Martelella endophytica: one gene and its partners. The protein of the gene in region 1 interacts with the protein of each later gene in a pairwise test. Links are inferred from orthologs where the notes say so. Each region holds a gene or a part of one and is shown on either strand. Other genes may lie near its edges. The genes, in order: grpE, groL and TM49_RS15000.

Region 1 (10,059 bases):
GAAGAAGCTCTGCGGCGTCAACGAAGACACCCTGCTTGCGATGCTGCGCGAACTGAGGACACTGAACCCGAAACCCGGCAGCGCCTTTTCGGTGGAACCGCCGGAATCGGTGATCCCGGACGTCATCGTCAGCGCGCGCGGCGATGGCGACTGGCAGATCGAGCTCAATCCCGAGACCCTGCCCCGCGTGCTGGTCAACCGTCCCTATCTTGCAGAGGTTCGCGCCGCACAGGGCATGTCGGAAGCGGATCAGAACTTCCTCAACACCTGCCTTCAGAACGCCAACTGGCTGACCCGCAGCCTCGACCAGAGAGCACGCACCATCCTCAAGGTCGCCGGCGAGATCGTGCGCCAGCAGGACGCCTTCCTGCGCCAGGGCGTCCACTATCTGCGGCCGCTGAACCTCAAGACCGTTGCCGATGCGATCAAGATGCATGAATCGACGGTCAGCAGGGTAACCTCGAACAAATACATCCTGACGCCGCGCGGCCTTTACGAGCTGAAATATTTCTTCTCGGTTTCGATCGCGACCGCCGATGCGACCGGTGACGCCCATTCGGCCGAATCGGTGCGCCACCGCATTCGCCAGATGATCGGCGCGGAGACCGCGGATGCTGTCCTGTCCGACGACGACATCGTCGCGATCCTGGCGAAAGACGACATCACGCTTGCCCGGCGCACCGTGGCGAAATACCGTGAAGCGATGAATATCCCCTCATCGGTGCAGCGACGGCGCGAAAAACGTGCCCACGCCAAGGTCATGGGATCATAGGCGAAATCGCGCCGCACCGCGCTGATGCCGGCCGCGGGCCCCGCCGCGTCATTGACTTGCCGGCCCATGAGGGCTAGAAGCCCGCCGCAACCGGGGCCTGGTGCGGGCCCCGACCCCATGCGCCGTTAAGGATGATGCGACTTCGGCTTTGGATTGCGACCCTGAATATGGAAACGGTGCTGGCAAACGGCCGAAAAATGCCCAAATAAAATATGATGGCCTCTGGTCATCAAGGGACAGCATCAGCCACGGCCGAAGGCCTTGGAGGAGTTCATGGGTTGGCATAAGCTGATGCTGGCAAACACCAGAAGAAGGGAAGATCATCCATGAGTGTGCGCGTCTCGGGAAAACAGATGGAAGTCGGCGAGAGCTTCCGCGAAAAAATCGAAGACCAGATCGAAGAGGCGGTTACCAAGTATTTTGATGGTGGCTATTCCAGCCAAGTGACGGTGGAGAAGGCCGGCAGCGGCTTCGAAGCCGATTGCAAGGTTCATCTCGACAGCGGCGCTGTGCTCCATGCCACCGGCAAGGCACATGACCCGCAGGCCGCTTTCGAAGCTGCTTTCGAGCGTATTGCCAAGCGCCTGCGTCGCTACAAGCGCAAGCTCAAGGATCACAATCACCACGACCATAACGATCTCGAAGTGGCCTATTCGGTGATGGACCTCCCGCCTGAGGGCGAAGATGAAATCCCCGAGGACTATGCGCCGGCGATCATCGCCGAGAGCAAGACCGAGGTTCGCACCATGGCCGTCGCGACTGCCGTCATGGCGCTCGACATGACCGACAAGCCGTTGATGCTGTTCCGCAATCCGGACAACAAGACGCTCAACATCGTCTACCGCCGCCCCGATGGCAATATCGGCTGGATTGACACGGCCGGCATTGGTGGCTGATCTCTAAAACCCGGCGGGTGCGCAAGCACCCGCCACAACTATGCCAGGACCTTCCGACATGGCTCTCGACGACCTGCTGAAACAGGAGGCGATCATTCCCGCCCTCAAGGCCAATTCCAAGAAGCAGCTGCTGCAGGAATTGTCTGCCCGGGCGGAGGCCATCACCGGTGTGCCCGAACGGGAAATCTTCGAGGTGGTGCTGCAGCGCGAACGTCTCGGCTCCACCGGTGTCGGCAATGGTATCGCCATTCCGCACGGCAAGCTGCCGAACCTCGATCACATCGTCGGCGTCTTCGCGCGCCTGTCGCATCCGGTCAATTTCGATGCGCTGGACGATCAGCCTGTCGATCTCGCCTTTCTGCTGCTTGCGCCTGAAGGCGCGGGCGCCGATCACCTCAAGGCACTGTCGCGCGTCGCGCGGCTTCTGCGCGACCCGGAACTGACCCGCAAGCTCCGCGCCTCCAATTCGGCAAGCGCCATCTACGCCTTCCTCAATTCGGACCCCGACACCTCGGCCGCCTGAGCGTCTTTGAGACCAAGGCGGGGCGATGCGCCGTCCCGGTTCTGGCTCTTATTCTCATCCATCCGTTGAACGGGTCAGCGTTTCCCAATCCGCAATTTCCTGCGTCATGTGTTCCAGCCGCTGGCGCACGAGCCCGAGCGCATCGCTGCCGAGCAATAGCTGCGGCGGCGGATTGTCGGAGGCCACAAGCGTCAGCACCGCCTCCGCCAGCTTGTCCGGATCGCCAAGCTGCTGACCGCTCTTTTCCTGGCGGGCCGTGCGGATCGGATCGAAAAGCGCATCATAGTCCGCAATCGACCGTTCGGTGCGGACCATCGAGCGACCCGCCCAGTCGGTCCGGAACGAACCCGGGCACAGCGCCGTCACGTGCACGCCGAAGGGCGCCATTTCAGCCCGCATGACCTCGGAAATACCCTGCAGGGCAAACTTGCTTTCACAGTAATAGGCGATCCCCGGCAGGGTGATCAGCCCGCCCATAGACGTCACGTTGACGATGAAGCCCGCGCGACGTTCGCGAAAGCGCGGCAGGAAGGCCTTGGCAACGGCGACGGCACCAAACACGTTGACGTCGAACTGACGACGCATCTCATCAAGGGAGGACTCCTCGAGAACTCCTTCATGACCGTAACCGGCATTGTTGATCAGCACGTCGACCGGCCCGTGCTCCGCTTCCGCCGTGGCGACGACATCCGGTATCCGGTCGAATTCCGTCACATCGCAGGAAACCACGCGAACCTCGGGCAGCCGTTCCAGAAGCGCGGTTCGGGCGGTTTCTGAGCGCACGGTCCCGATAACCCTGTGCCCCGCCTTGAGTGCGGCGGCGGCGATGGCAAAACCGAAACCGGAGTTCGCACCGGTGATGAAGAAGGTTTTGATTGACATGGAAGCCTCCTGAACTAAGTGAACGATGAATTGACAAATAATTCCGGATCACCCACCCAGACAGAGCAGATACTGTGAATACCTTGCACGATCCTATAAACGAGACCTTTCAAACCGCAATGACGGCGCTTGCCCTGCGGCTCGCACCGCGTCCCGGCTACAATCGCACGGCGCTCCCGTCCGTTCGCATTCTGAGGTCGAATACGGTTCTCGAGGATGTGCCCGTTCTCTACCGTCCCGGCGCGGTTTTCGTGCTTCAGGGCTCCAAGCAGGGCTTCCTCGACGGCAACATCTACCGTTACGATGCGGACCACTACCTCACCGTCTCCGTTCCGGTTCCCTTCCGGATGGCGTCGCAAGCGTCGCCGGAGACGCCCCTGCTGGCCGTCTATGTCGATTTCGATCTGCAGCTTGCGGCCGAAATTGCCGTCACCCTGGAGGCCGCGCAGCTGGATATCGCGACCGCGCCGGCGAAAAGTCTCGTTTCGAGCCCTATGGAACCTGCGATCGCCGACGTGATCCGGCGTCTCCTTGAGGCGCTGTCCGATCCGGCGGAGATTAGCGTTCTGGGATCGGCGCTGCTGCGTGAGCTGCATTACCGGGTCTTGATCGGCCCGCAGGGCGGAGCACTGGTCGCCGCCCTGAAGCAGCGCGGCGCTTCCGGCAAGATCATCCAGAGCCTTGCCGCCATTCGCGCGGGCTTCGCCGACGGGATTTCCGTGCCCGACCTTGCCGCAGCAGCTGGCATGAGCGTTCCGTCCTATCATGCGCATTTCAAGGCCCTGACCGGCAGCACGCCAATCCAGTACGTCAAGTCGATCAGGCTGCACGAGGCGCGACTGATGCTGGCTCGCCAGAAGGGGCCGATCGCGACGGTGGCGGCCGAGGTCGGCTATGCCAGCCCAGCCCAGTTCAGCCGGGAATTCAGACGACACTTCGGCCGCAGCGCCACCGAGGAAGCGCGCTGGATGCGGGAACATCTGGGTGAATTCATCTGAGCAAGGCCATAGCAAAAAGCCCCCGCGGTCTCCCGCGAGGGCTTGTCAATAGATTGCCGCGCCAACCGGCTCGGGTTACGGCGTCTCGACGCCGTGCTGCCCGTTCAAGACCTGATTACTCAGGCTTTTCAGCGGTTGCCGCAGGCTGCTCGGCCTTGGGGCCGCCCTTGGATACACCGACCATGGCCGGACGCAGCACGCGCTCGCCGATGGAATAGCCGGCCTGGACCACCTGAACCACGGTGTTGGCGGGAATTTCGGGGTTCGGAACCTCGAACATCGCCTGATGGAAGTTCGGGTCGAACTTCTCGCCCTCGGCCTTGATCTCCTTGACGCCGTGGCGCTCCAGCGCGGCGATCATCGAACGCTCGGTCATCTCGACGCCTTCGACAAAGCCGGCGATCTCACCGGTGCGCTTGTCTTCCGGAATGGCATCAAGCGCGCGGCGCAGATTGTCCGCAACGTTCAGCATGTCACGGGCGAAGGCGGTCACGGCATAGGCCTTGGCGTCCTTCACGTCGCGGGCCGTACGGCGGCGCAGGTTTTCCATCTCGGCGGCGAGCCGCAGAAGCTGGTCGCGCTGCTTTTCGTTTTCCTCGCGCAGGATGTCGAGCGGGTCGAGTTCGGGCGCCTCTTCGGCCTGAGCCTCGGCGGCAGCCGTTTCAAGATCGATAACGGTTTCCTTGTTTTCTTCTTCGTGGCCGTTCTTCTTCGTCTCGTCGGTCATGACGTCTCCGCAGATTGTCCTGAATTGATAGTTGGCCCCGATATCGAGGTTCTCAGCCTAAAAATCAAGGCCCTGCCCACCTCAGCGCGAACGGGAAAGCCTGGAAAGAAGGTGGGCGGTGTAATCCACCATCGGCACGACCCGCGCATAGTTGAGCCGGGTCGGCCCGATGACACCGACAGCACCCACGACCTGATTGTCACTGTCGCGATAAGGCGCCACCACCAGCGAGGAGCCGGAGAGCGAGAAAAGCTTGTTTTCCGAGCCGATGAAAATCCTGACACCTGGCCCGGTTTCGGCGAGATTGATCAGTTCGATCAGGCTGTCCTTGCGCTCCAGATCGTCGAACAGCATGCGCAGCCGGTCTATGTCGCCGGCATCGGCGAGACCTTCCAGCAGATTGGCACGACCGCGCACGATCAGTCGTCCCGGCTTGCCCTCTTCCGTGCCGCCGGACCAGACCGCCAGCCCGCGACCGACCAGATCCTGCGAGAGCTGATCGAGCTCCCGCCTGACCTCGTCCTTCAGCTGCGTCAGCACACTTCTGAGCTCGGGCAGCGTCTGGCCGTTCAGGTGGGCATTGAGAAAATTGGCGGCGGCGGTGAGCTGCGACGACGTGGTGCCCGCCGGAAGTTCGATGATCCGATTTTCGACCTGGTTGTGCTCGCCGACAAGCACGGCCAGCGCCTTGGTGGGCTCCAGCCGGATGAACTCGACATGCTTCAGAACGGTATCGCTCTTGGAGGTCATCACCAGACCGGCACCGCGCGTGAGGCCGGAGAGCATCTGGCTCGCCTCGTCGAGCAGCGTATCGACCGGCCGGCCGCGCTCGCCGCTCAACATGTGACGCTCGATTTCGGCGCGTTCGTTTTCGGCAAGGTCGCCCACCTGCATGTAGGCATCGACGAAGAAGCGCAATCCGCTTTCGGTCGGAAGACGGCCGGCGCTGACATGCGGGGCGTAGATGAGGCCGAGCTCCTCAAGGTCGCTCATGACATTGCGCACCGAGGCCGGCGACAGCGACATCGGCAGCAGGCGCGACAGATTGCGCGAGCCAAGCGGCTCACCGTTTTCCATATATGTCTCGACGATCTTGCGAAACACCTCCCGCGAGCGGTCGTCGAGCGAAAAATCGGTTCTGTCTTCCCTGGGTCGCTGGTCTGCGGTCATGCCTTTGCCGTGGAATGATGTGTTCGTTGTTTTATATAGGGACCGCGCCCGGATGCGCAATTCGCTTTGACGCGTCTGGCGAATTCGTTTTCCTTTGCAAAACCGGCGCCGCCCCCTTAGAACCGCGAACACGGAAAAACGGGAAGGAACCACATAATGCGGCCATCAGGCAGACAACTCAACCAGATGCGCAACGTCTCATTCGAGCGCGGCTATTCCAAACATGCCGAGGGCTCCTGTCTCGTAAAATTCGGCGATACCCACGTCTTGTGCACCGCAACGCTTGAAGAGCGCGTGCCGCCGTGGCTGCGCAATGCCGGCAAGGGCTGGGTGACGGCCGAATACGGCATGCTGCCGCGCGCCACCGGCGAGCGCATGCGCCGTGAGGCCTCCGCCGGCAAGCAGGGCGGTCGCACGCTGGAAATCCAGCGCCTGATCGGCCGGTCGCTGCGCGCCGTTGTCGATCTCGAAGCGCTCGGCGAACGTCAGATCAGCATTGACTGCGATGTCATCCAGGCCGATGGCGGCACCCGCACCGCTTCGATCACCGGCGCCTGGATCGCTCTTTACGACTGCCTGAAGTGGATGGAAGCCCGTTCCATGGTCAAGACCGACAAGGTCCTGAAAGACCATGTTGCCGCGATCTCCTGCGGCATCTTCGCCGATCAGCCCGTCATCGACCTCGACTATCTGGAAGATTCGTCCGCCGAGACCGATGCCAACTTCGTCATGACCGGCACCGGCGGCATCGTGGAGATCCAGGGCACGGCCGAAGGCAAGCCGTTCAGCCAGGACGAGTTCCTGACGCTGATGGATCTTGCCCGCAACGGCATCGCCGAGCTCGTCGCAATGCAGAAGACCACTGTCGGAGCCGCCTGAGCGCGATGACCAGCCCCGTCGCCGCCATTCTGGAAACCGCGCTCTACGTCGATGATCTCGACGCGGCGGAAGCCTTCTATGGCGGCGTTCTCGGGCTCGAAAAAATCACCCGCGTCGCAAACCGGCATGTCTTCTTCCGTTGCGGCGCCGGCGTGTTGCTGATCTTCAATCCGGACGAGACGGAAAAGCCGGCTGCTGCCGATGCCCTCCCCGTGCCCGCTCATGGCGCGCGCGGTGCGGGTCATGTCTGCTTCCGGCTGGAGAGCGACGACTTCGACGTCATGACAGATCGTCTTGCCGCCCGTGAGATCGCCATCGAAAGCGATTTCCGCTGGCCGAACGGCGCCCGCTCCATCTACTTCCGCGACCCCGCCGGCAACAGCCTCGAATGTGCCGAGGCGAAGCTTTGGGGGCTTTGATGCCAATGCCAGATCTTCTTCGCCGCACTGAAATCACATCGTTTATCAGGACCTGACATGCGCAAACTCGACACCAAGACCATCGTCGTCGCCAGCCACAATGCCGGCAAGATTGCCGAGATTGCCGACCTGATCGGCCCGCTCGGTTTCTCGGCGAAATCGGCGGCCGAACTCAATTTCGATGTTCCGGACGAGACCGGCACAACCTTCGAGGAAAACGCCGCAATCAAGGCGCTGGCTTCGGCGCAGAAGTCCGGCATGCCGGCGCTGGCCGATGATTCGGGCATCGCCGTCGATGCGCTTGATGGTGCGCCGGGCGTCTACACCGCCGACTGGGCGGAAAAGCCCGAAGGCGGTCGCGATTTCGCCATGGCTATGGAAAAGGTCGAGAAGCGCCTCGTCGAAAAAGGCGCGACGACGCCCGATCAGCGCGGTGCCCGCTTCGTCTGCGTGCTCTGCCTCGCCTGGCCGGACGGTCACACCGAAACCTTCCGCGGCGAAGTCGAGGGCGCGCTGGTCTGGCCGCCGCGCGGCGACAAGGGACATGGCTATGACCCGGTGTTCATGCCGGCCGGACATGACAAGACCTTCGGCGAAATGGAAACCGACGAAAAGACCCATGGCGGTCCTCAGGACGGTGGTGCCCTGTCGCATCGCGCCCGTGCCTTCCGCCTGTTCGTCGAAACGGGACTTTCACACTGAGCGCGCTCGACACCATTTCGGTAAACCGGGATGACGGCACGCCCGGTTTCGGCATCTATCTGCACTGGCCGTTCTGCGCGGCCAAGTGTCCCTACTGCGACTTCAACAGCCATGTCCGCCATCAGCCGGTGGATCAGGAGCGCTTCATGCGCGCCTTTATGCGTGAGATCGCGCACATGCGCGGGCTCTCCGGTCCACGCACGGTGACCAGCATCTTCATCGGCGGCGGTACGCCATCGCTGATGAAGCCGGAAACCCTCGGCGGCATTCTCGATGCCGTGGCGGATGCCTGGCATGTGCCGGCTGGTATCGAGGTCACGCTGGAGGCAAACCCCTCGAGCGTCGAGGCGGAGCGTTTTCGCGGCTATCGTGCCGCTGGCGTCAACCGCGTTTCCATGGGCGTGCAGGCACTGAACGACCGGGAACTGAAATTCTTGGGCCGCCTGCACAATGTCGAACAGGCGCTCGGCGCCATCCGCCTTGCCCGCGAGATCTTCCCGCGCATGTCGTTCGACCTCATCTATGCGCGGCCGGGCCAGACCAACGCGGCCTGGGAGGCGGAGCTGAACCAGGCAATCGACCTTGCCGCCGATCATCTGTCGCTCTACCAACTCACCATCGAGGAAGGCACGCCGTTCTATGCTTTGCATAAGGCCGGCAAGCTCACCGTGCCTGACGAGGACCGCGCTGCCGACCTCTACGAGATCACGCAGGCTGTGACCGCGGCACGCGGTCTGCCGACCTATGAAGTCTCCAATCACGCCCGGCCAGGCGCGGAAAGCCGCCATAACCTCACCTACTGGCGCTACGGCGACTATGCCGGCATCGGCCCCGGTGCCCACGGCCGCCTTACGACCGGTGACGGCAAGATCGCGACCGCGACCGAGCGACACCCGGAAACCTGGCTCGCCAAGGTCGAGGAAGGTGGCCACGGAATGGTGGCCGACACGCCGCTTTCGACAGAGGAACAGGCCGACGAACTGCTGCTGATGGGCCTCAGGCTCCGCGAGGGTGTCGACATCGCCCGCTGGTCCGAGCTTTCCGGGCGCATGCCAGATGCCGAAAGCGAGGCCTTCCTGCTCGATCTCGGCCTCATCGAGCGGATTGGCAATTCACGCCTGCGCGCCACGCCGCAGGGCATGCTGCTACTGAACCGGATCGTTACGGAACTCTCCTGACGCACCTCGCGCAAGGTGGTATATTCGCCACCGGAACATGGAAGTGGTGCGCCGCGTTTTTTTTTGACAGCGGGGAGCAGGACGCTCCCCGAAGAGAGGTCCAAAATGGCATCCCCTTATACCCACCGCATCATCCGCGATCGCGTCAGCGCCGCTGTCAGCATCATCTTCGGCGTCTATATGGGCTACCTCGCCCACGGCGACGGCGTCGCGCTCGGACCATCGATCTTCTTCGGCCTGATCGCCTTCGTCATTCTGGCCGTGGTGCTGATGGTGCTGCGCAGCTTCGTCTACGCCGTGCTGATTGCGGCACTCCTGGTGTGGCTCGCCGCGCGCATGGGCTTCGGCTGGGCGGATCAGCTGATTGCCTATATCGAGCAGCTCTGCCGGCTCGGCTACTCCGAGTCCCTCAAGCTGTTCATGTCCACCGACAGGAACCTCACAACCTGACGTGCCTCAGGCAGCAGCAAGCAGGCTCTTCAACGCGGTTTCCGCTTCTGCCGAGCGTTCCGAGCGGTTGATGAAGCCGCCGCCGAAGACGCGGGCATCGTTGCCGGGCGCATCGTACAGCACGCAGGCCTGGCCGCTGGCAATGCCCGCCTCGCCTTCGGCAAGATCGACATAGGCGCCATCGGGGCCGGCATAAAGCACCGCCGGCAGCGGCGGACGCGTGGAGCGAACCTTGGCGAAACAGGCAAAGCCTTCCGCCGCGGTTTCCGCCAGCGTCAGGTCACCAAGCCAGTTGACGTCGCGCAGGTAGATGCGACGCGTCTCCAGCGCCTCGCGCGGGCCAACGACCACGCGGCGCGAGCGCGCATCGAGATAGACCACATAGAGCGGCTCGCCGGTCGCAACGCCAAGGCCCTTGCGCTGGCCGATGGTGTAGCGAACGATCCCCTCGTGGCGGCCGAGA
Region 2 (9,949 bases), 1.7 Mb from region 1 along the record:
AAAGGTCCGCGCCATGCTGGAAGCGCAGGCCGAAGACCGGCGTCGGTAAGTCTGGCGACAGGGCCGCCCATGCCCCCAATCTCTCCCCTTGAGGGAGAGATGTCGCGAACGCGACAGAGAGGGGTGAACCTTCTCCGCCAACTCAGGACATGCGGTTTGCGCTGCACCCCTCTCTGCCCCTGTCGGGGCATCTCCCCCTCAAGGGGGGAGATTGTTTGGTGGAGCTGTTTGGTCCCTCGAAAAGCGGGTTGTCTGCCATCAGGCTATGCTTCATCCTCTTTTCCGGAGGCCATCATGCTCAAATCCATCCATCATATCCAGCTTGCCATGCCGAAAGGCGGCGAGGATGCGGCGCGGGCGTTTTATGCCGGGGTGCTCGGACTCGCCGAGGTGGAGAAGCCTGACAATCTGAAAGCGCGGGGCGGGTGCTGGTTCGAAGCCGGCGAGCTGCGCGTCCATTTCGGTGTCGAGCCGGATTTCAGGCCTGCCCGCAAGGCGCATCCGGCGTTTCTGGTGGACGATGTCGCGGCCGTTGCAGCGGCGGTGGAACAGGCCGGTTACGAGGTCAAGGCGGACGAGCCGCTTGATGGGTTTCTGCGCAGCTATATCCATGATCCCTTCGGCAACCGCATCGAACTGATGCAGGTTTTGGGCTGAAGCCTGCCGCAATCGTTGACTTTTGCCGCAAAGGATGGTCATCGGATGCGGCAAACAGTAGAGACCACCCATGCCGTCCACAAAAGAGCCGGATTGCGCCGGCGCCATCCTTGAGGCCTTTGCGGCACGCGATACGGTTCTGACCGATACGCCGGTGATCCAGCCTGCCGCACCGTTCCTCGATATGACCGGCGAGGCACTGCGCCGCCGCATTTTCATGACCGAGAGCGAGACCGGCGAGAGCCTGTGTCTGCGCCCGGAATTCACCATTCCCGTCTGTCGCCACCATATCGCCGAAAACGCCGGCACGCCGCAGCGCTATGCCTATTGCGGCATGGTGTTTCGCCAGGCGCGTGATGATGGCGCTGCGGAGTTCTTCCAGGCCGGCATCGAGGATCTGGGCGCGGTTGACTTCGCCGCCGCCGATGCCCGCGCGATTGCCGATGCCGCAAGCATACTCGTCGAATGCCTGCCGGATACCGAATTCGCCGTGACGCTCGGCGATCAGTCGATCTTCGAGGCCGTGGTCGGTGCGCTCGGCCTGCCGGGCGGCTGGCAGAAGCGGCTGATCCAGGCCTTCGGCAATCACGCGCGGCTTTCCGCGCTTATGGAGACGCTGGCCCGACCGCAGCCCGTCGCCGGGCTTGACCGCCGCGTTGCCGCCTATCTCGCCGATGGTGATGAGGCCGGTCTCGTCGGCCATATCGCCGCGACGATGGATGCCACCGGCTATTCCACCAATGCCAGCCGCAGCCCCGACGAAATCGCCCGCCGGCTGAAGGAGAAGCTCGCGCTCTCCGTCACCAGCCTCGATGCCGATGCGCTTTCCGCGCTGCGTGCCTTTCTGGCGCTGGAGGTGCCGCTGTCCGAAGCGCGCGACGCGCTGGGCGCCTTCGCCGAAAAATTCGAACTCGACATTGCCGGCGCGATCGCCGTGTTTGCCCGCCGCATTGAAGCGCTTGAGGCAACGGGCACGGATATCGCGGCCATCACCTATCGCGCCGCCTTCGGCCGTCCGCTTGACTATTACACCGGCCTCGTCTTCGAGATCGCCGAAAAGGGGCCGCGGGCCGCGCTTCTTGCCGGCGGCGGGCGTTACGACCGGCTGCTGACGCTGCTGGGCGCCGAAGGCCACATCCCCGCCGTCGGATTCTCGCTCTGGCTCGACCGGATCGAACGCGCCGGAGAAACCCCATGACTGTCACCATTGCTCTACCCTCCAAGGGCCGCATCAAGGAAGGTGCGGAGGCCGCGCTCGCCAGGGCCGGCCTGAAGGTCGTCACCAATGGTAACGACCGCTCCTATCGCGGCCATGTCGAAGGCCGCGAGGATATCGAGGTTGCCTTCCTTTCAGCGTCGGAGATTTCGCGCGAGGTCGGCCGCGGCGCCGTCGATTTCGGCGTCACCGGCGAGGACGTGGTGCGCGAGAACGTGGCCAATGCCGACGCCCGGGTCGAATTCATCAGCCGCCTCGGCTTCGGCCAGGCCGATGTCGTCGTTGCCGTGCCGGAGATCTGGCTCGATGTCGACACCATGGCCGATCTCAACGACGTCGCCTCAGAATTCCGCAGCCGTCATGGCCGCCGGCTGGCGATCGCGACCAAATTCTGGCGGCTGACGCAGCAGTTCTTCACCGCAAAGCACGGCATCCAGCTCTATCGCATCGTCGAAAGCCTGGGCGCCACAGAGGGCGCGCCGATGGCCGGGCAGGCCGATATCATCGTCGATATCACCTCCACCGGCTCGACGCTGAAGGCCAACCACCTGAAGATCCTTTCCGACGGTGTGATTCTCAAGTCGGAAGCCTGCTTCGTCCGGGCGCGCAAAGCCGAGCACGAGAGCGATCCGGTGACGGCGGAAATCATCGCGGCGATGCGCGGCTGAGACCCGGTAACAGATTCTTGTCTCGAAAACGCAGGTTTTCAGTGCAGAAAGGTGACGATTAAGCGGAATCGTCATCTTTTTTGTCGGCGAGACACTTTTTAGCCACAAAAAAGGCAAGTGTGATCTTGCGGAAAGCTCTTCCGCATCACATCTGGCCCCTATCTTTTCAACTCGCATTTCAGCAGGAGCGTCAATGTCCCGCCTGTCCGATTTTCCGATTACTCAGCGCTGGCCAGCGAAGAATCCCGACGTCATCCAGCTCTATTCACTGCCGACGCCGAACGGTGTGAAGGTTTCGATCGCCCTTGAAGAGCTCGGTCTACCCTATGAGGCTCACCTCGTAGCCTTTGCGCGTGACGAGCAGATGACGCCCGAGTTCCTGTCGCTCAATCCGAACAACAAGATCCCGGCGATCATCGATCCGGACGGCCCCGACAACGCTCCGATCGGGCTGTTTGAGAGTGGCGCCATCCTGCTCTATCTCGCCGAAAAGGCGGGTAAGCTCATCCCGAACGATCCGGTCGGCCGCTACGAGACCATCCAGTGGGTGATGTTCCAGATGGGCGGCATCGGGCCGATGTTCGGCCAGTTCGGGCATTTCTACAAGTTTGCGGCCGACAAGGTTGCCAACAATCCCTATCCGGTCGAGCGCTACACCAACGAAAGCCGTCGTCTCCTCGGTGTGCTCGAGGGACGGCTGCGCGACCGCAAGTTCATCATGGGCGACGAGCCGGGCGATTACAGCATCGCCGATATCGCGATCTTCCCCTGGGTGCGCGGCCTCAGCGTGCATTATGATGCGGCTGAAACCCTACGCCTCACCGATTTCCCGTGTGTTTCCGCCTGGGTCGAGCGCTGCTCGGATCGGCCTGCGAGCGTCAAGGGCTTCACGGTCCCGGCGACGGCATAGGACTTCGCAAAGATTCCAAGGAAGGCGCGGTTCAACAGACCGCGCCTTTTTCTTTTGCGTGCCCTGCTCTTCATGAGGGAACAGCCTCGTCCGTCCAAGCGTTTCTGGCTGGTCGTGGAGATTGCGACCCCTGCAAAACGAGGAGAGACCCCAATGGCCAAGCAGAAAACGCTGGACGACCTATTTCTGGATACACTGAAAGACATCTATTTCGCCGAACGCCAGATCTTGAAGGCGCTGCCGAAGATGGCGCGGGCGGCACAGTCGGAGGATCTCGCCGTCGCCTTCCGCAACCACAAGGAAGAGACGGAAGGGCAGATCGAGCGGCTGCAGGAAGTGTTCGAGCTTCTGGGCAAGTCCGCCCGCGGCAAGACGTGCGAGGCCATCCAGGGCATCATCGCGGAAGGCGAGGAGATCATCGAGGAGTTTGATGGCACGCCTGCACTCGATGCCGGGCTGATCTCTTCCGCCCAGGCCGTCGAGCACTACGAGATGGCCCGTTACGGAACGCTGCTTGCGTGGGCGAAGCTGATGAAGCGCGATGCCATCGCGAAGCTTCTGGAGGAGACCTACGAACAGGAATCGAACGCTGACCTCGAGCTTTCCAAGCTCGCCGAAAAGGCGATCAACCTGGAGGCGCAGGCTGCCTGAAAAGATATGCGGCGGACCGGTGGCAGGAAAGGCGGCTTCGGCCGCCTTTCTCATGTCGTTTTGCGATAAATCTAGAAGCGGAAGCCGATACCGGCCATCACATGGGCCTGGCTCAGTTTCGAATCCGGCAGGCCGGCAAGGCCGGTCGCCTCGCTGATGAGATCGGTGGTTCCGTAGTCGGCGTAGGTCGCCTGCAGGCGGGCGAAGACGTGCTCGTTGACCGCGTAGTCGATACCGGCGCCGATCGTCCAGCCATTCATCACCTCGTCATAGGATCGGCCGGTGAGCGAGAATGTGCCGTGAATATTGGTCGCGGCATAGCCTCCGGTCGCATAGACGAGCGCCTTCCTGAAGGCATAGCCGAGCCGTCCCCCGATGGTTGCCTGCCACTCGGTTTCAAACGTCACCGTCTGGCCGTTGAGGAAGGGATAGACGGAAACGACGGTGTAGTCGTGTTCGTTCCAGTCGTAGCCGTAGGAGCCCTCAAGGCCGACGACAAGATTGTTGTCGAACTGGTAGTCGTAGCCGCCGAAAATGGCCGCGCCACCACCGCTTGCGACTTCCCCCGAAGTCTTGTCGAAAAGCGTCTCCGGAATGTCGCCGGCCGTCCAGCCATAGCCGCCTTCGAAACCGATATAGGCCCCGGTCCACGTCAACGCTGGCTGCGGCAACGGCGGCGTCACAACAGGCGCCTGCGCGGTCAGATCGGCCGCGCAGGCTGCGGAGGCGAGCCCGGCTGCAATGCCGACCGCCGCAAAAACTGATTTCATCTCACATCCCCTGAATTGAGCTCACAAAAAGAGCAGGTCAATTCTGGTAAATCGACAAGAAAGCGTTCTCTGCTGCAGCCTTCCCCTTCCGCGCCAAGGGCGAAGTGGCAAAAATATCACCTTTATGCCGCCTTGACGCGTGTCAATTAGACGACGCAACCCACCGACGTGTTTGGTTGTCAGGTGGAGACTGGAGCTTTCGGGCGGTCGACGACCCATGACTAGCCGTAATTTAGATGTCATAAAAATAATTTGTATAAAATCTATTTTTATGAAATGAGAGCGACATGACAGATCCTGCTATTTCTTCTCGCTTTCAATTCGGCGCTCAGTTTGTACAGCTCGCACGGCACTGGCGACAGGCCATCAACGATGAGCTCGCTGCAATCGGCTTCTCCGATGCAACCTGGACTCCGCTCTTCTATCTCTGGCGTTTCGGCGACGATGTCAGCCAGAAGGAACTGGCAGGCCGGGCGGGGCTCGATACGTCGAGCATCGTCCGGCTGCTGGACCTGCTTGAAGCCGACGGTCAGATCGTGCGTGTGGCCGATACGCGTGACCGCCGTGCCAAACGCATCCGCCTGACGGACAAGGGACGGACCTCGGTGGAGACGATACGGCGTGTTCTGCACGCTGCGGAAGGGGAGCTTCTGAGCGACCTTTCGGAGGATGAGATCAGAGCCGTGCTCGCGGCCTTTGCGAAGATCGATGCGAAACTGAAGAAATGACGACAAAAACATTGAAACCGAGTGCCCGGTTCGCAAGCTGGGGCGAGCGTATCGGGCTGGACCGCGCGCGCTCCATCTTTGCGCTTCGCACTGCCATTGGTGCCTGTCTGGCGGTCCTCATTGCCTGGCTCATGGGCCTTGATCACCCGCAATGGGCCGGCATGACGGTCTGGGCTGCATCGCAGCCGACACGCGGCCAGCTGCTGGAAAAGGGGTTTTTCCGCATCGCGGGCACCATCGCCGGCGCTGTGGCCGGCATGGTGCTGATGATGACTTCAGGGGGCAACCCCTATGTGATTGCCGCCGGCCTTGCCGTTTGGGTTGGCCTTTGTGCCGCGATCGGAAACCTGCAGCGTGGCTATGTCTCCTACGGAACGATCGTCGCCGGCTATTCCGCCGCTATGGTGGTTCTGCTGGACAGTTCGCATCCCGATCATGTCGTCGGGCTTGGTCTCGACCGTATGGCGACGATCCTGACGGGCGTTATCGTGTCGATCGTCGTCAGCTGGCTTCTCGCATCGGCTGGCGACGAGAGCGAGGTGACCCAGGGCGTTCGGCTTCTGACGGGGCGAGTTCTTCAGGAGGTGGCCAACACGCTGCGCGGCGAGCGCTCCGCAAGCGGGCACTCCAGGGCGCGGCTTCTTTCTGAAATCGCCGAGCTTGATGACAAGCTTGATCCCCACGGCGCGGGCTCGCTCAAATCCAGACGCTTCGTCAAGTCGGCACGAGGGGTTCTCCTGGCCGAACTGGCGGCGATCCTGTGGCTCACCGACGGGCCGGTCCGCTCCTGGCCGCCGGAGGTTGCGGATGCGCTGGAAAAGGCTGCGCAGGCGGCGAATGCAAACGCGCCGCATCGGGAAATGCTGATGCATCTCGATCATGCCGTCGACGTCTGCTCGGCGTCAGCCGACCCCGGTATGCCGGCGCCGCTCGAGCATATTCTGGGCGACCTTCGGGCTGCATTGCGGCGCTATCTGCCGGGCCAGGACGAGGGCAGGGGCTTTGCCCGAACGGGCGTTCCGGTGATGCTTCATCATGATTTTGTCGGCGCGCGCCAGGCCGGAATCCGGGCCTTCACGGCGCTGCTTGCCATCGGAATTCTGTGGGCGGTTACCGGCATTTCCAGCGGCCCCTACATGCTGCTTGGTCTTTCGATCATGGTGTCGATGTTCTCGACTTTCGAGAACCCCGCAAGCTTCATGCCCTTCGTATTCGTCGGGCAGGCATCCGGCGCGGCGGTGGCGGTCATTTGCCGCTGGGTTTTCTGGCCGCATGCGACGAGCGAATTGCAACTGATCCTGATGCTGTTTCCGTTCATCCTTGTCGGTGCTTTCCTCATGGGGCACAGGCGCACAGTCAAGTTCGCCTTTGACTACAACATGGTCCTTCTGCTGCTGTCGTCACCCGCATTGCCTTTGACCGGTACGCTCGAAATGTCGGTTGTCGGGGCAATCTCTGTGGCGGCGGCGCCGGTTCTTGCGCTCCTCATGTACCGCCTGATCTATCCGACAGACGCGGCACGGCGAGCCGAGATGCTTGAAAGGGCCATTGTCGGAATGCTGCGGGAAATGGCGGCAAGTCCTGGCGCCGGTCAGAACGTCGAGGTCATCCGCGCGCGCCTCTACTATCGCATACTGAGGCTTGTTCGCTGGCATGAAAAGCGTGGCAATAGCATCGAACAGATCGCCCGTGTCGGGATTGCGGTCATAAACCTTGCCGACGTCATCCATGATCTGCAGGTCATGCGCGCCGGAGATCTTCCTTCGCGTCAGAGGCGGGCGGCAGAGGCCGTACTTCGTTCAGTCGCAACGATCGACGCACAGCCGCGCCGCGCCGCCGCTATTTTCGGTCTGGCGTCCTCCCGGCTCAGCGAAACCGCTGGCCGCAATGGCGGTAGACTGCTGTCGGTTGGCCAGGAAATCGCAGCCAACGCGGCCTTCTTTGCCCGCGCTGTCTGATCGTTGCAAAGCGAAGCAAAAAGGGGCGGTCCGAAGACCGCCCCTTTCGTAATTCCGGATGGACCGTGGGGTCACTCCGCAATCAGGCTTTCGCCTGATTACATCATGCCGCCGGTTCGGCGCGCTTGCGACGCCGAACCGGAAGGAATGGCGCGCTTGCCGCGCCAAACCATTGGACATGATGGGCGTGCTATTCTGTAATCAGGCTTTCGCCTGATTACATCATGCCGCCCATGCCGCCCATTCCACCCATGCCGCCCATGTCGGGCATGCCGCCAGCCGATTCCTTCTTAGGAGCTTCGGCAATCATGGCTTCGGTGGTGATCAGCAGCGAGGCAACCGAAGCTGCGTCCTGCAGAGCGGTGCGGACAACCTTGACCGGGTCGACGATGCCCATGGCGATCATGTCGCCATATTCACCGGTCTGAGCGTTCCAGCCGTAGTTGAAGTCGCTCTTTTCGAGGATCTTGCCAACAACGATCGAAGCTTCGTCGCCGGTGTTCGTGACGATCTGGCGGGCCGGAGCCTGCAGAGCGCGACGGACGATGGCGATGCCGGCATCCTGGTCGGCGTTTTCGCCCTTGACCGTAACACCAGCGGAGGCACGCAGAAGGGCAACACCGCCACCGGGGACGATACCTTCCTGAACGGCCGCGCGGGTCGCGTTCAGGGCGTCATCGACGCGGTCCTTCTTTTCCTTCACTTCGACTTCCGTGGAACCGCCAACGCGGATCACGGCAACGCCGCCGGCGAGCTTGGCAAGACGTTCCTGCAGCTTCTCGCGGTCGTAGTCGGAGGTGGTTTCTTCGATCTGAGCCTTGATCTGGGCAACACGTGCCTCGATGTCGGCCTTCTGGCCGGCGCCGTCGACGATCGTGGTGTTTTCCTTGGTGATCGAGACCTTCTTGGCCGTGCCGAGCATGTCGAGCGTGACATTTTCGAGCTTGATGCCGAGATCTTCGGAGATGACAGTGCCGCCCGTCAGGATGGCGATGTCTTCCAGCATGGCCTTGCGGCGATCGCCGAAGCCCGGAGCCTTGACGGCAGCAATCTTCAGGCCGCCACGCAGCTTGTTGACGACGAGCGTAGCAAGGGCTTCGCCTTCGACGTCTTCAGCAATGATGATGAGCGGCTTGTTGGACTGAACGACAGCTTCCAGAACCGGCAGCATGGCCTGAAGGTTGGAGAGCTTCTTTTCGTGCAGCAGGATGTAGGCGTCTTCCAGATCGGCAACCATCTTCTCGGAGTTGGTGACGAAATAGGGCGACAGGTAGCCGCGGTCGAACTGCATGCCTTCAACGACTTCCAGTTCGGTTTCAGCGGTCTTGGCTTCTTCAACCGTGATCACGCCTTCATTGCCGACCTTCTGCATGGCTTCGGCAATGTCTTCACCGATCTGCTTTTCGCCGTTGGCGGAGATGGTGCCAACCTGGGCAACTTCAGCAGAGGTGTTGATCTTCTTTGCCTTGGCAACGAGTTCCTTGGCAACTTCGGCGACAGCGAGGTCGATACCGCGCTTGACGTCCATCGGGTTCATGCCGGCAGCAACGGCCTTCGAACCTTCCTTGACGATGGCCTGAGCCAGAACCGTCGCGGTGGTGGTGCCGTCACCGGCCGTGTCGTTGGTCTTCGAAGCAACTTCGCGGACCATCTGGGCGCCCATGTTTTCGAACTTGTCTTCGAGTTCGATTTCCTTGGCGACCGAAACACCGTCCTTGGTGATGCGCGGAGCGCCGAAGGACTTTTCGATAACAACGTTACGACCCTTGGGGCCGAGGGTGACCTTCACGGCATTGGCGAGGATGTCGACGCCGTCGAGCATCTTTTCGCGCGCGGTGCGGCCGAATTTGACTTCTTTAGCAGCCATTTGAAAACTCCTGGTTTCTCAAACGTGGATGGGCATCAGCCCGGCTAAATGCTTCAGGAAGCGTCGATTAGGCGACGATACCCATGATGTCGGCTTCCTTCATGATCAGAAGGTCTTCGCCGTCGAGCTTGACTTCAGTGCCCGACCACTTGCCGAACAGGACGCGGTCGCCGACCTTGACGTCGAGCGCGACAACCTTGCCGCTTTCGTCACGGGCGCCGGAACCGACGGCGACGATTTCGCCTTCCTGCGGCTTTTCCTTGGCGGTGTCGGGGATGATGATACCACCCTTGGTCTTGGCTTCAGACTCGACGCGACGAACGACGACGCGGTCGTGCAGGGGGCGGAAAGAAATGCTTGCCATTGTCTATTCCCTCGATCAAATGACATGTCGCGGGCACCTGAGGCGCCAACGCGGATGAGTGTTAGCACTCTCCGTTGGCGAGTGCTAATGGCGGAGATTTAGGTGGGGGGCATGGCGCTGTCAAGGCGCAGCAGAGGCTATTTTATCTCAAAATTTTGCG
Region 3 (10,031 bases), 960 kb from region 1 along the record:
CAGCGGCGATGACGGCCTATGTCGACCATGTGCTGGCGGTGCTGCCTTTCGAGCCGGCGGCAATGGAGCGTCTCGGCGGTCCGCCGACCACGTTCGTCGGCCATCGCCTGACCGAGGTGCCGGGCGTTCAGGCCGCGCGCAACCATCGATCACTGCCAGAGCCCGGCGAGCGGGCGACCATCCTGCTGCTGCCGGGCTCGCGCGCCGGTGAAATCCGCTCTCTTGCGCCGGTTTTTCGCGAAGTCGCCGAAATTTTCGCCGCGCGCAATGCCGATGTGCGCTTCCTGATGCCGACGGTGCGTCATCGCGAGGCGGATATCCGGGCTGCGATCGCCGACTGGCCGGTGAAACCGGAGATCGTGCTTGGCGAAGAGGGCAAGTGGCGAGCCTTCGGCGAGGCCCATGCGGCGGTTGCCGCCTCCGGCACGGTGGTGCTCGAACTGGCACTCAGCGGCGTTCCTGCGGTTTCGGCCTACAAGGCCGATTTCATCGGGCGGTTCATGCTGAAGAAGATCACCATCTGGTCAGCCTCGCTGCCGAACATCATCGCCGATGCGCCGCTGGTGCCCGAATATTTCAATGACACGATGCGCGCCGGCGCGCTTGCCCGCTGGCTTGAGTTGCTGAGCGCCGACACGCTGCAGCGCCGCGCCATGGTCGAGGGCTTTGATCGCGTCTGGGATCTGATGCAGACCGACGTTCCGCCGGGGCGCAAGGCCGCTCAGGTGGTGCTCGATGTGCTTTCGCGCTGAACCACGACAAAGTCTGAATGCAAAAAGGGCCGGCGAATGACCGGCCCTTTCCTGTTCTGTGTGCAGTGATTGCTCAGCGTTCGGCAACCGGCACGAAGTCGCGATGGTCGGCGCCGGTGTAGAGCTGGCGCGGACGGCCGATGCGCTGTTCCGGATCCTCGATCATCTCGTTCCACTGGGCAATCCAGCCGACGGTGCGGGCGAGCGCGAAGAGAACAGTGAACATCGTCGTGGGGAAGCCCAGCGCCTTCAGGGTGATGCCCGAATAGAAGTCGATGTTCGGGTAGAGCTTCTTCTCGATGAAGTACTCGTCGGTGAGCGCGATCCTCTCGAGTTCCATGGCGACGTCGAGGAGCGGATCGTCCTTGATTCCGAGTTCGCCGAGAACCTCGTGGCAGGTCTTCTGCATGATCTTGGCACGCGGGTCGTAGTTCTTGTAGACGCGGTGGCCAAAGCCCATCAGGCGGAACGGATCGTCGCGGTCCTTGGCGCGGGCGATATATTCCGGAATGCGGTCAACCGAGCCGATTTCCTGCAGCATGTTGAGTGCGGCCTCGTTGGCGCCGCCATGGGCGGGGCCCCAGAGGCAGGCGATGCCGGCAGCAATGCAGGCGAAAGGATTGGCACCCGATGAGCCTGCGAGGCGAACGGTCGAGGTCGAGGCGTTCTGCTCGTGGTCGGCGTGCAGGATGAAGATGCGGTCCAGCGCGCGGGCCAGGATCGGATTGACCTTGTATTCCTCGCACGGCGTGGCGAAGCACATGTGCAGGAAGTTGGCCGCATAATCGAGATCGTTGCGCGGGTAAACGAAGGGCTCGCCGACATGATACTTGTAGGCCATGGCCGCGATCGTCGGGATCTTGGCGATCATGCGAACGCTGGCAATCTCGCGCTTGTAGGGATCGGAGATGTCGATCGAGTCGTGATAGAAGGCCGACATTGCACCGACTGCGCCACAGAGGATCGCCATCGGGTGGGCATCACGGCGGAAGCCGGTGAAGAGCCGCGTCAGCTGCTCGTGGATCATCGTGTGGCGGGTAACGCGGGTATCGAAATCCTTGAGTTGCGTCGCCGTCGGCAGTTCGCCGAACAGAAGCAGGTAGCAGGTTTCCAGGAAGCTTGCGTTTTCGGCAAGCTGGTCGATCGGATAGCCGCGATGCAGGAGGATGCCCTGGTCGCCGTCGATGAAAGTGATCTTCGACTTGCACGATGCCGTCGAGGTGAAGCCGGGGTCATAGGTGAACATGCCCGACTCTTTGTAAAGTGAGGCAATGTCGAGCACCTTGGGACCGAAGGTGCCTGCTTCGACTTTCAGCTCGAGTTCTTTGCCGTCGAGCGTGAGTTTGCCTTGTTCCGTCATGCTGTCCTCCAAATGTTCAGGCGCGAGACGCTTGATTGAGTATTCATGAATTTTAACAACTTGGTATAGGATCGACGCGCCGCTGCCAAGCCGCAGAATGGGCGTTGTTGCGATGCGGTCGAATGTTGATACCTGCGTTTAGCAAGTTTTTTGGCCGCGTGGAAAGGAAATTCTGCACCACTTTCAAGCGGCGGCGATTGCATTCCCTCTACAACCGTTCCACGATACTCAGGGTTGCATGGGGCGTGGCCGGTGAAAGTGGAGGATAATGCAGCAGGAACCGCCGGCAGGCGGCAGAGGGCGCGAAGCGGCAGCGCGTTGCGGCGCCTCCGGCTGCTCCGAAGCAGGTTGAAAACGCCGACGTCGGGAGACGATGCAGCCGCAGCGCCCGAGCGGTTCCTGGGCACTGCCCGCGGCAATCTGACGCGGCTCATGGAAGAGGAACTCGCCTTTGGCCGCGCCTTTCTGCTTGCGCCGGTCGCGATTGCAGCGGGGGCAATCTGGTGGTTCTCGCGAGCCGAGGCGCCCGCTTTCTGGGCATTGATGCTCTATGGCACGCTCTTCATCATTGCCGCAGTCTTGCTGCGACACGCGCGCGCGCTGATCCGTCTCACCACGGCTGCCTGCGCCCTGTTCTTCGCCGGCGCGCTCTTTGCCGCGCTGCAGACCGACCGGCTTTCGACGGTGATGCTGGATTCGCCGGTGGTAACCCACGTCACCGGCATTGTCGCCGAGCGCGAGAAGACGACCTCCGGCTGGCGCTACGTCGTCGATGTTTCAGCGACGGACGATCCCGTCATCCACCGCCCGCCGCAGCGGGTGGCGCTTGTGGCGCGTGGGAACAAGCCGCCGGTTGCGGTCGGCGGCGGCATTTCCGGCCTTGCCCGCCTGTCGCCACCATCCGCACCGGCGCTGCCCGGCCTCGTCGACTTCGGCTTCCTCTCCTATTTCGATGGCATCGGCGCGATCGGCTATTTCTATGGTCCGCCGGAGCCGGCGGCGATGGCCGCAAACGCGCCGAAGCCGGGGGCGGTCATGCTTGCGATCGCGGAATTGCGCGAGGCGATTGCTGCCCGGATCCGTGCTGTGCTGCCGGGCGAATCCGGTGCGTTTGCCAATGCCATCATCACCGGCGAACGGAGGGCAATGGGGGCCGAAACGCTCGACGCGCTGCGCAACGCCGGCCTTGCCCATGTCATCGCCATCTCCGGACTGCATATGGCGCTCGCCGCCGGCATCTTCTTCACAAGCCTTCGGTTGCTGCTGGCGCTTTCCGTGCACGGCGCCGAGGCGTTCGCGACCAAAAAGGTGGCGGCCATCGCCGCGCTGGCGGCGGCGTTCTTCTATCTTCTCGTGTCCGGCATGCAGGTCTCCGCCCAGCGCGCCTTCCTGATGCTCGCGATCATGCTGATTGCCGCGCTGTTTGACCGTCCGGCGATCAGCCTGCGCAATGTTGCGGTCTCGGCGCTCGTCATTCTGGCGCTGTCGCCCTCTGAGGCCTCGGGTCCCGGCATGCAGATGTCGTTTGCCGCCACGGCGGCGTTGATCGCGGGGTACAGCCTCTGGCAACGCTCGGGCTCCCGGCGTCATGCCGAGTCGCGGCGCAACGGCGTGATCCGCATCCTGTTCCTGTTTGCCGCCGGCATCGTGCTGACCGCGCTGATTGGGGGGCTTTCGACCGCGCCCTTCGCCATAGCGCATTTCCAGCGCGTTGCCGGTTATGGCCTGTTGGGCAATCTTCTGGCGATGCCGGTGATCACTTTTATCGTGATGCCGGCTGGGCTTGCCGCGATGCTGACGATGCCGCTTGGCCTGCACGGGCCGTTCCTTCATGTCATGGGGGCAGGGCTCGATTGGGTGATGGCCACCGCCCACTGGGTGAAACAGCTCGGCGGGGCATTTTCCACGGGCAAGGCGCCGGCGGGTTTCCTGCTTCTGTTCACCGCCGGTTTCGTGCCCTTCGTGCTCCTGCGCACGCGCCTGCGCTATGTCGGGGTCGTGCCGATGCTGCTGGCATTCGGGCTTTTCGCCCGGGCTGGCGATCACAGCGCGGTCCGCATCCTCGTCTCCGAAGATGGTGATCTCGTCGCCATCGTGAGGAACACCAGCGCTGCCGTCAGCGACAAACGGCCGCCCGCCTTCATCTACGAGCAATGGCAGACCGCGCTCGCGCTTGAAGAAACCGTTCCGCCAATCATGGTCGAACCCGGCGAGCCCTTCATTGACGCCACCGATCGCCGCGCACGTCTGGACGATAACGCTGCCTGGCGTCGCGGGCGCGCCGAACTTGCCGGCCTGGTCAGCGAGGCATTGCTGACGCCTGACCGGTTTTACTGCAAGAAAGATCTATGGTGTGTGGCTGCACCGGACGGCCTTGTCGTGGTCCAGGCGCTGCATCCAGCCCTCGTCGGCCTTGCCTGCGACGTCGGCGATATCGTGATCAGCCTCTATCGTACCGGCTACCAAACCTGCCGAAGCGGCCGTTTTCTGGTCACCCCGCAAATGCGACGCGAGGCCGGTGCCATCGTCTTCACGCTGGCACCGGCTTTCGGCTTATCGGAAAAGGCCGAGGTTCACGACGGGATCACCACGGTCAGGCCGCTATCGGGGGAGGGGGCGAGAAAACACGCATGCACCGTCGTCACCATAGCACCCTCGGTCACGACGCTTGCACGAGAATGGAGCCGCCACCGTCTCTACGACTGGCGAAGCGGCGACTTCAGGTCGCCGATCGCCTTGCCGGAAAGGCTGGTGATCAGTGGTAGCGACGAATCAGGCCGACCAGCTTGCCCTGAACCTTGACCTGATCGGCGGCGAAGATGCGGGTCTCGTAAGCCGGGTTTGCAGCCTCGAGCGCGATCGATGCGCCCTTGCGGCGGAAGCGCTTCAGCGTCGCCTCTTCGTCATTGACGAGTGCAACGACGATATCGCCTGGAGCCGCCGTGTTGATGTTGCGGATGATCACGGTGTCGCCGTCGAATATCCCGGCCTCGATCATCGAATCACCCTGGACTTCCAGCGCGTAATGCTCACCTGCGCCCAGCATGTCGGCCGGAACGGCCATGTTATGGGTGTTTTCCTGGATGGCCGAAATCGGCACACCGGCCGCGATCCGGCCCATCACCGGAACTTCGGTGGAGCCGCTGTCGCTGCTCACAGCCTTGGGCGCGGCGACCTCTGCCTTCTTGCCGAGACTGCCTTCGATGACACTGGGGGAGAAGCCGCGGCGCGGCGGCTGCTGGGCGACGAAACTGTCCGGCATGCGCAGGATTTCCAGCGCTCGGGCCCTGTTTGGCAGGCGGCGGATGAAGCCGCGTTCCTCAAGAGCCGTAATCAGCCGATGGATGCCGGATTTGGAAGCAAGATCAAGCGCCTCCTTCATCTCGTCGAAGGAAGGGGGAATTCCGGACTCCTTCATTCGCTCGTGAATGAAGAACAGGAGTTCCTGTTGTTTACGCGTCAGCATCCCGCACCCTTTCGCAACCCATAGTATAAGAAACAAATACAGAACGAACTATATATGTTCTTAACATGTTCCGCAAGAGTGCGCTGTGGCATCCGTGTTCGGGATAGTCATACAAAACCGACGCCGAAAGCATTGGCTTTCGGCGGCGCACATTCGGTGCAAATTTCCAGCGTTGTGAGCTCAGGCGCTGGCGGCTGAAGGGAGGCCGAGATTCAATTTTCTGGCCATCGTCTTGAGCGTCTGCTTCCGCGACGTCTGCAGCATGCCGGCTTCGAGAGCGGCCGCGACAAATGCATCGCGGGCCTGGCCCAGATGGCCGGGCTGCTCACCAGCGCGCACGCAAAGCTCAAGGGCGTTTTCGAAGTGCGGACCCTGTTTGACCGGCCATCTGCTCTTGAGAACATCCTCAGCATGGCTAGGGCCTTCGATCGTGAGGGTGTGGCCATCCTTGGCGCGAATGTGAACCGGGGACGTCCAAAAGGCGATGAGACGGGTCATGGTGGATATCCTTGTCTTGGTCGGGAAGGGCATCGATTTATGATAGGGGAACTGCCTGCGAGGCAGTTTTGTTCCCGCCGCCGAGTGCTTTATTGAGGGAGCCGGGTTCACGATCAGCACCAGCGGCTGGCGGCGCACTTCCGGGCGCGATTCGGCAGAAGTTCCATCGCGCCGGATTGATTTGGCGACGCCGACGCCCTAATCAGTCGGTCAGTCAGGTTCGTCGGCAAATGGTGCAGAAACCATCAGGTTGCGAGCCTCTTTTCCGGAGAATGAAGAAGAGACGATGGCAGGAACGAATTCGGAGCGCACCATGATTGCCGAAGGACCGGTGGTCATTCTGGTCAATCCGCAGCTTGGCGAGAACATCGGCATGGTGGCGCGCGCCATGGCCAATTTCGGACTGGCGGAGCTCCGCCTTGTCGACCCGCGCGATGGCTGGCCGAGCGAGACGGCGCGGGCCGCCGCCTCCAAGGCCGATCACGTGATTGACGGCGCCCGAGTGTTCGACCGGCTCGAAGATGCGATCGCCGACCTGAACTTCGTCTATGCGACGACGGCGCGAAGCCGTGACGGCTTCAAGCCTGTGCGTGGGCCGACCGTTGCCGCGCGCACACTGCGGCAGCGTTTCACCGCCGGCGAGCGGACGGGCATCCTGTTCGGGCGTGAGCGCTGGGGGCTCAGCAATGAGGAGGTGGCGCTTGCCGACGAGATCGTCACTTTCCCGGTCAATCCGGCCTTTGCATCGCTCAACATTGCCCAGGCCGTGCTGCTGATGTCCTATGAATGGATGAAATCCGGTATGGCGGACGAGGCGGAGACGCCGTTCCAGGCGGTCGAGCAGACGCCGGCCACCAAGGAGGACCTGTTCGGCTTCTTCGGCCACCTTGAGGATGCCTTGGATGCGCGCGGTTATTTCCGCCCTGCCGACAAGCGACCGCGCATGATCGAGAACCTCCGCTCAGTCTTCACGCGCCGAGCCATGAGCCTGCAGGAAATCCATGTTCTAAGGGGTGTTATCTCCTCGTTTGATCGCTACCGGCGCAAGGAGAACGACGACAATGACTGAGGCTGCCGGCCCGGTCCTGGTGTTCGATTCGGGCATTGGCGGGCTCACCGTGCTGCGCGAGGCGCGGATGCTGATGCCGGAGCGCCGCTTCGTCTACGTTGCCGACACCGCGGCCTTCCCCTATGGCGACTGGGACGAGGAGGCGCTGTTGGCGCACATCCTTGCGCTTTTCGAACGGCTGATCGAGGATATACGGCCCGTCTGCGTCATCATCGCCTGCAATACCGCGTTCACGCTTGCGGGCGCTGCATTGCGGGCGCGGTTCACCGAGATGGATTTCGTCGGGACGGTTCCCGCCATCAAGCCGGCCGCCGAACGCACCGTGTCCGGTCTGATCTCGGTTCTGGCTACGCCGGTCACCGTCAAGCGCGATTACACCCGGACGCTGATCGAAAGCTTCGCCAGCCATTGCCACGCCCGGCTTGTCGGCTCCCGCTATCTGGCCGCACTTGCCGAGGACTATATCTGCGGCATCGAGGTTTCAGACAAGGCATTGTGGGACGAGATTGCGCCGTGCTTCGTCGAGGAGGAGGGGCGGCGCACCGACATCGTCGTGCTCGCCTGCACTCACTATCCTTTCCTTGCCAACCGGTTTCGCAAGCTCGCGCCGTGGCCGGTGGACTGGATCAACCCGGCAGAGGCAATTGCCCTGCAGGCCCGGCGGGTGATCGGCCGGCATGGCGGCGCAGATGCCATCAGCGGCCCCAATCCGGATTTCGCCGTCTTCACGGGCAATGCCAGCCCGGCGATGAAACGGCTGATGCAGGGCTTCGGCCTTTCCGTCGCCCCGCCTGCCTAGCCTCAGTCGAGGCCGGGGATCGGCACGCCGAAGGTCTGGGCGAGCAGCACCAGGTTCAGCGAAAGAACGGCGGCTGCACCGATGATGGCGAGCGCACCAATGAGACGGCCATTGGCGAATTCGCCCATCACCTTGCGGCTGCGGGTAAAGATCACCAGCGAAATCATCGGCACGGGGAGCGCGATCGACAGGATGATCTGGCTCACCACCAGTGCCTCGGTGGCATTCACGCCAAGCGCCACGACGACGAAGGCCGGCACCATGGTGATCAGCCGCCGCAGCCAGATCGGAATGCGGAAGCCGATGAAGCCTTGCATGATCATCTGGCCGGCCATGGTGCCGACGACCGAACTGGAAATGCCCGAGGCAATCAGCGAAATCAGAAAGGCGGCCGCCGCCGCGCCGCCGAGCAGTGGTGTCAGCATGTGGTAGGCGGTTTCGATTTCGGCGACTTCGCTGTGGCCGTTATGGAAGGCGCTCGCCGCCATCATCACCATCGCCATGTTGACGACGCCCGCAACGGCCAGTGCCAGCACCACCTCGACGTTCGAGAAGCGCAGCACGCGCCGCTTTTCGCTGTCGTTCTTGACGGCCACACGATGCTGGGTGAGCCCCGAATGCAGATAGACGGCGTGCGGCATGACGGTGGCGCCGATAATGCCGACGGCGATTGCAAGCGCGGTCGCATCCGGAATGTCCGGCCGCACCAGGTGGAAGCCGGCCTCACCCCAGGCGATCGGGGCAATGAACAGCTCCACGACATAGCAAAGACTGATGACGCCGATGAGGCTGCCGATGATCAGCTCCATCGGGCGGAAGCCGCGACTTTCAAACAGCAGGATGCCATAAGTGACAACCGCCGTGACACCCATGCCCGCCATCAGCGGCATATCGAACAGCAGCGCGAGGCCGATGGCACCACCGAGGAATTCCGCGAGATCCGTGGCCATCGCCGCGATCTCGCTGACGATCCAGGCAATGATGACCACGGGCTTGGAAAATTCGTCGCGACAGACTTCTGCGAGATTGCGGCCGGTGACGATCCCGAGCTTGGCCGACAGTGCCTGGAACAGCATGGCGATCAGGTTCGCAAACAGCACCACCCAAAGCAGGGCATAGCCATAGCCGGCGCCGGCCTGGATATTGGTCGCGTAGTTGCCAGGATCGACATAGGCAATCGAGGCGATCACGGCAGGGCCGGCAAAGAGCAGCGCCGCGCGCGGCCTCACCTTGCCGGATGCGAGCGCCTGCTCGATGGCCGTGTTGGTCCTGTCCGTCAGTGACGGGCGCTTGGAGGGCAGATCTGACATGGGGCGGGGCACACCGGTATTGTAGAATTATTCGAAATATAGCCTAGGCTACATATTTGTCAAACGTCGTTATCGGCGTCTCTGTTCCAACGAAAAGTTTGCCTTGCGCGGACCCTCAGGATAGAACGATACGAAGAGAATTTAGCCACGGCTACAGATTCGCCCGGCTGGGAAAGAGGGCAGCGGATGACGGAAGATGACAGAACGGCGGACGCAGAGGCGGCCGACCGATTTTCGAAGGTTCGCTCGGAGCGGGCGAGCGCGCTTCTGGAGGATTATACTGAACTCATCGCCGATCTCATGGCCGAGCATGGCGAGGCCCGCATCGCGGATATCGCCCGCTCCATGGGCGTGGCCCATCCGACCGCAACCAAGGCGGTGGCGCGCCTGAAGCGGGAAGGGCTCGCGACCTCGAGGCCCTATCGCGGCGTGTTTCTGACACCCGCCGGCGAGGCCATGGCGGAGGAGGCGCGTCAACGCCACGGTATCGTCCGCGACCTGCTTCTGGCCGTCGGCGTTCCGGCTGAAGCGGCCGAACTTGATGCGGAGGGGATCGAACACCACGTCTCGCACGATACGCTGCAGGCTTTCGCGGCCTTTCTCGAACGCAAGAACTGAGTTCGCGCCTGCTTGCGGTTTGATGTCCGATGGTTCATCATCCGATCATGACCAAGTATCTGATTTCCTTTCCGGCCGAGGCCATGGTCCTCAGCGACGCCGATCTCGAGCGCGCCGTCGTCGATTCGCATGCTGTGATCGAGGAAGCCAAGGCCGCGG

Evidence for each region.
Region 2: the proteins of grpE (region 1) and groL interact in binary tests that used the Escherichia coli proteins (3 or more experiments, as listed by UniProt). The link is inferred for Martelella endophytica from one-to-one orthologs.
Region 3: the proteins of grpE (region 1) and TM49_RS15000 interact in binary tests that used the Escherichia coli proteins (3 or more experiments, as listed by UniProt). The link is inferred for Martelella endophytica from one-to-one orthologs.

What each region holds. Positions count from the first base shown.
Region 1 is NZ_CP010803.1:4,236,048-4,246,106, forward strand. Bases 2,993-5,951 are described here. They hold grpE (nucleotide exchange factor GrpE), read right to left. Parts: upstream 4,799-5,951; coding sequence 4,187-4,798; downstream 2,993-4,186. Other genes in these bases: TM49_RS19620 (oxidoreductase), read right to left, coding at 2,993-3,073; TM49_RS19625 (AraC family transcriptional regulator), read left to right, coding at 3,193-4,071; hrcA (heat-inducible transcriptional repressor HrcA), read right to left, coding at 4,880-5,951. Outside these bases: rpoN (RNA polymerase factor sigma-54), read left to right, coding at 1-772; hpf (ribosome hibernation-promoting factor, HPF/YfiA family), read left to right, coding at 1,099-1,668; PTS IIA-like nitrogen regulatory protein PtsN, read left to right, coding at 1,727-2,191; more of TM49_RS19620, read right to left, coding at 2,246-2,992; more of hrcA, read right to left, coding at 5,952-5,968; rph (ribonuclease PH), read left to right, coding at 6,125-6,847; TM49_RS19645 (VOC family protein), read left to right, coding at 6,853-7,266; rdgB (RdgB/HAM1 family non-canonical purine NTP pyrophosphatase), read left to right, coding at 7,324-7,968; radical SAM family heme chaperone HemW, read left to right, coding at 7,965-9,146; TM49_RS19660 (hypothetical protein), read left to right, coding at 9,252-9,596; tRNA 2-thiouridine(34) synthase MnmA, read right to left, coding at 9,603-10,059. UniProt on the Escherichia coli protein: Participates actively in the response to hyperosmotic and heat shock by preventing the aggregation of stress-denatured proteins, in association with DnaK and GrpE. It is the nucleotide exchange factor for DnaK and may function as a thermosensor.
Region 2 is NZ_CP010803.1:2,518,956-2,528,904, forward strand. The notes cover bases 7,101-9,949. They hold groL (chaperonin GroEL), read right to left. Parts: upstream 9,426-9,949; coding sequence 7,776-9,425; downstream 7,101-7,775. Other genes in these bases: TM49_RS11495 (FUSC family protein), read left to right, coding at 7,101-7,558; groES (co-chaperone GroES), read right to left, coding at 9,493-9,789. In the rest of the region: hisS (histidine--tRNA ligase), read left to right, coding at 1-49; TM49_RS11460 (VOC family protein), read left to right, coding at 295-657; TM49_RS11465 (ATP phosphoribosyltransferase regulatory subunit), read left to right, coding at 728-1,855; hisG (ATP phosphoribosyltransferase), read left to right, coding at 1,852-2,541; TM49_RS11475 (glutathione S-transferase N-terminal domain-containing protein), read left to right, coding at 2,735-3,451; TM49_RS11480 (YciE/YciF ferroxidase family protein), read left to right, coding at 3,605-4,102; TM49_RS11485 (outer membrane protein), read right to left, coding at 4,174-4,872; TM49_RS11490 (MarR family winged helix-turn-helix transcriptional regulator), read left to right, coding at 5,160-5,600; more of TM49_RS11495, read left to right, coding at 5,597-7,100.
Region 3 is NZ_CP010803.1:3,276,430-3,286,460, forward strand. What follows is about bases 7,101-10,031. They hold TM49_RS15000 (Nramp family divalent metal transporter), read right to left. Parts: upstream 9,255-10,031; coding sequence 7,947-9,254; downstream 7,101-7,946. Other genes in these bases: TM49_RS14990 (RNA methyltransferase), read left to right, coding at 7,101-7,145; murI (glutamate racemase), read left to right, coding at 7,138-7,944; mntR (manganese-binding transcriptional regulator MntR), read left to right, coding at 9,441-9,872; TM49_RS15010 (YciI family protein), read left to right, coding at 9,902-10,031. Outside these bases: lpxB (lipid-A-disaccharide synthase), read left to right, coding at 1-752; gltA (citrate synthase), read right to left, coding at 826-2,112; TM49_RS14975 (ComEC/Rec2 family competence protein), read left to right, coding at 2,461-4,914; transcriptional repressor LexA, read right to left, coding at 4,868-5,578; TM49_RS14985 (DUF982 domain-containing protein), read right to left, coding at 5,759-6,076; more of TM49_RS14990, read left to right, coding at 6,363-7,100. UniProt on the Escherichia coli protein: H(+)-stimulated, divalent metal cation uptake system. Involved in manganese and iron uptake. Can also transport cadmium, cobalt, zinc and to a lesser extent nickel and copper. Involved in response to reactive oxygen.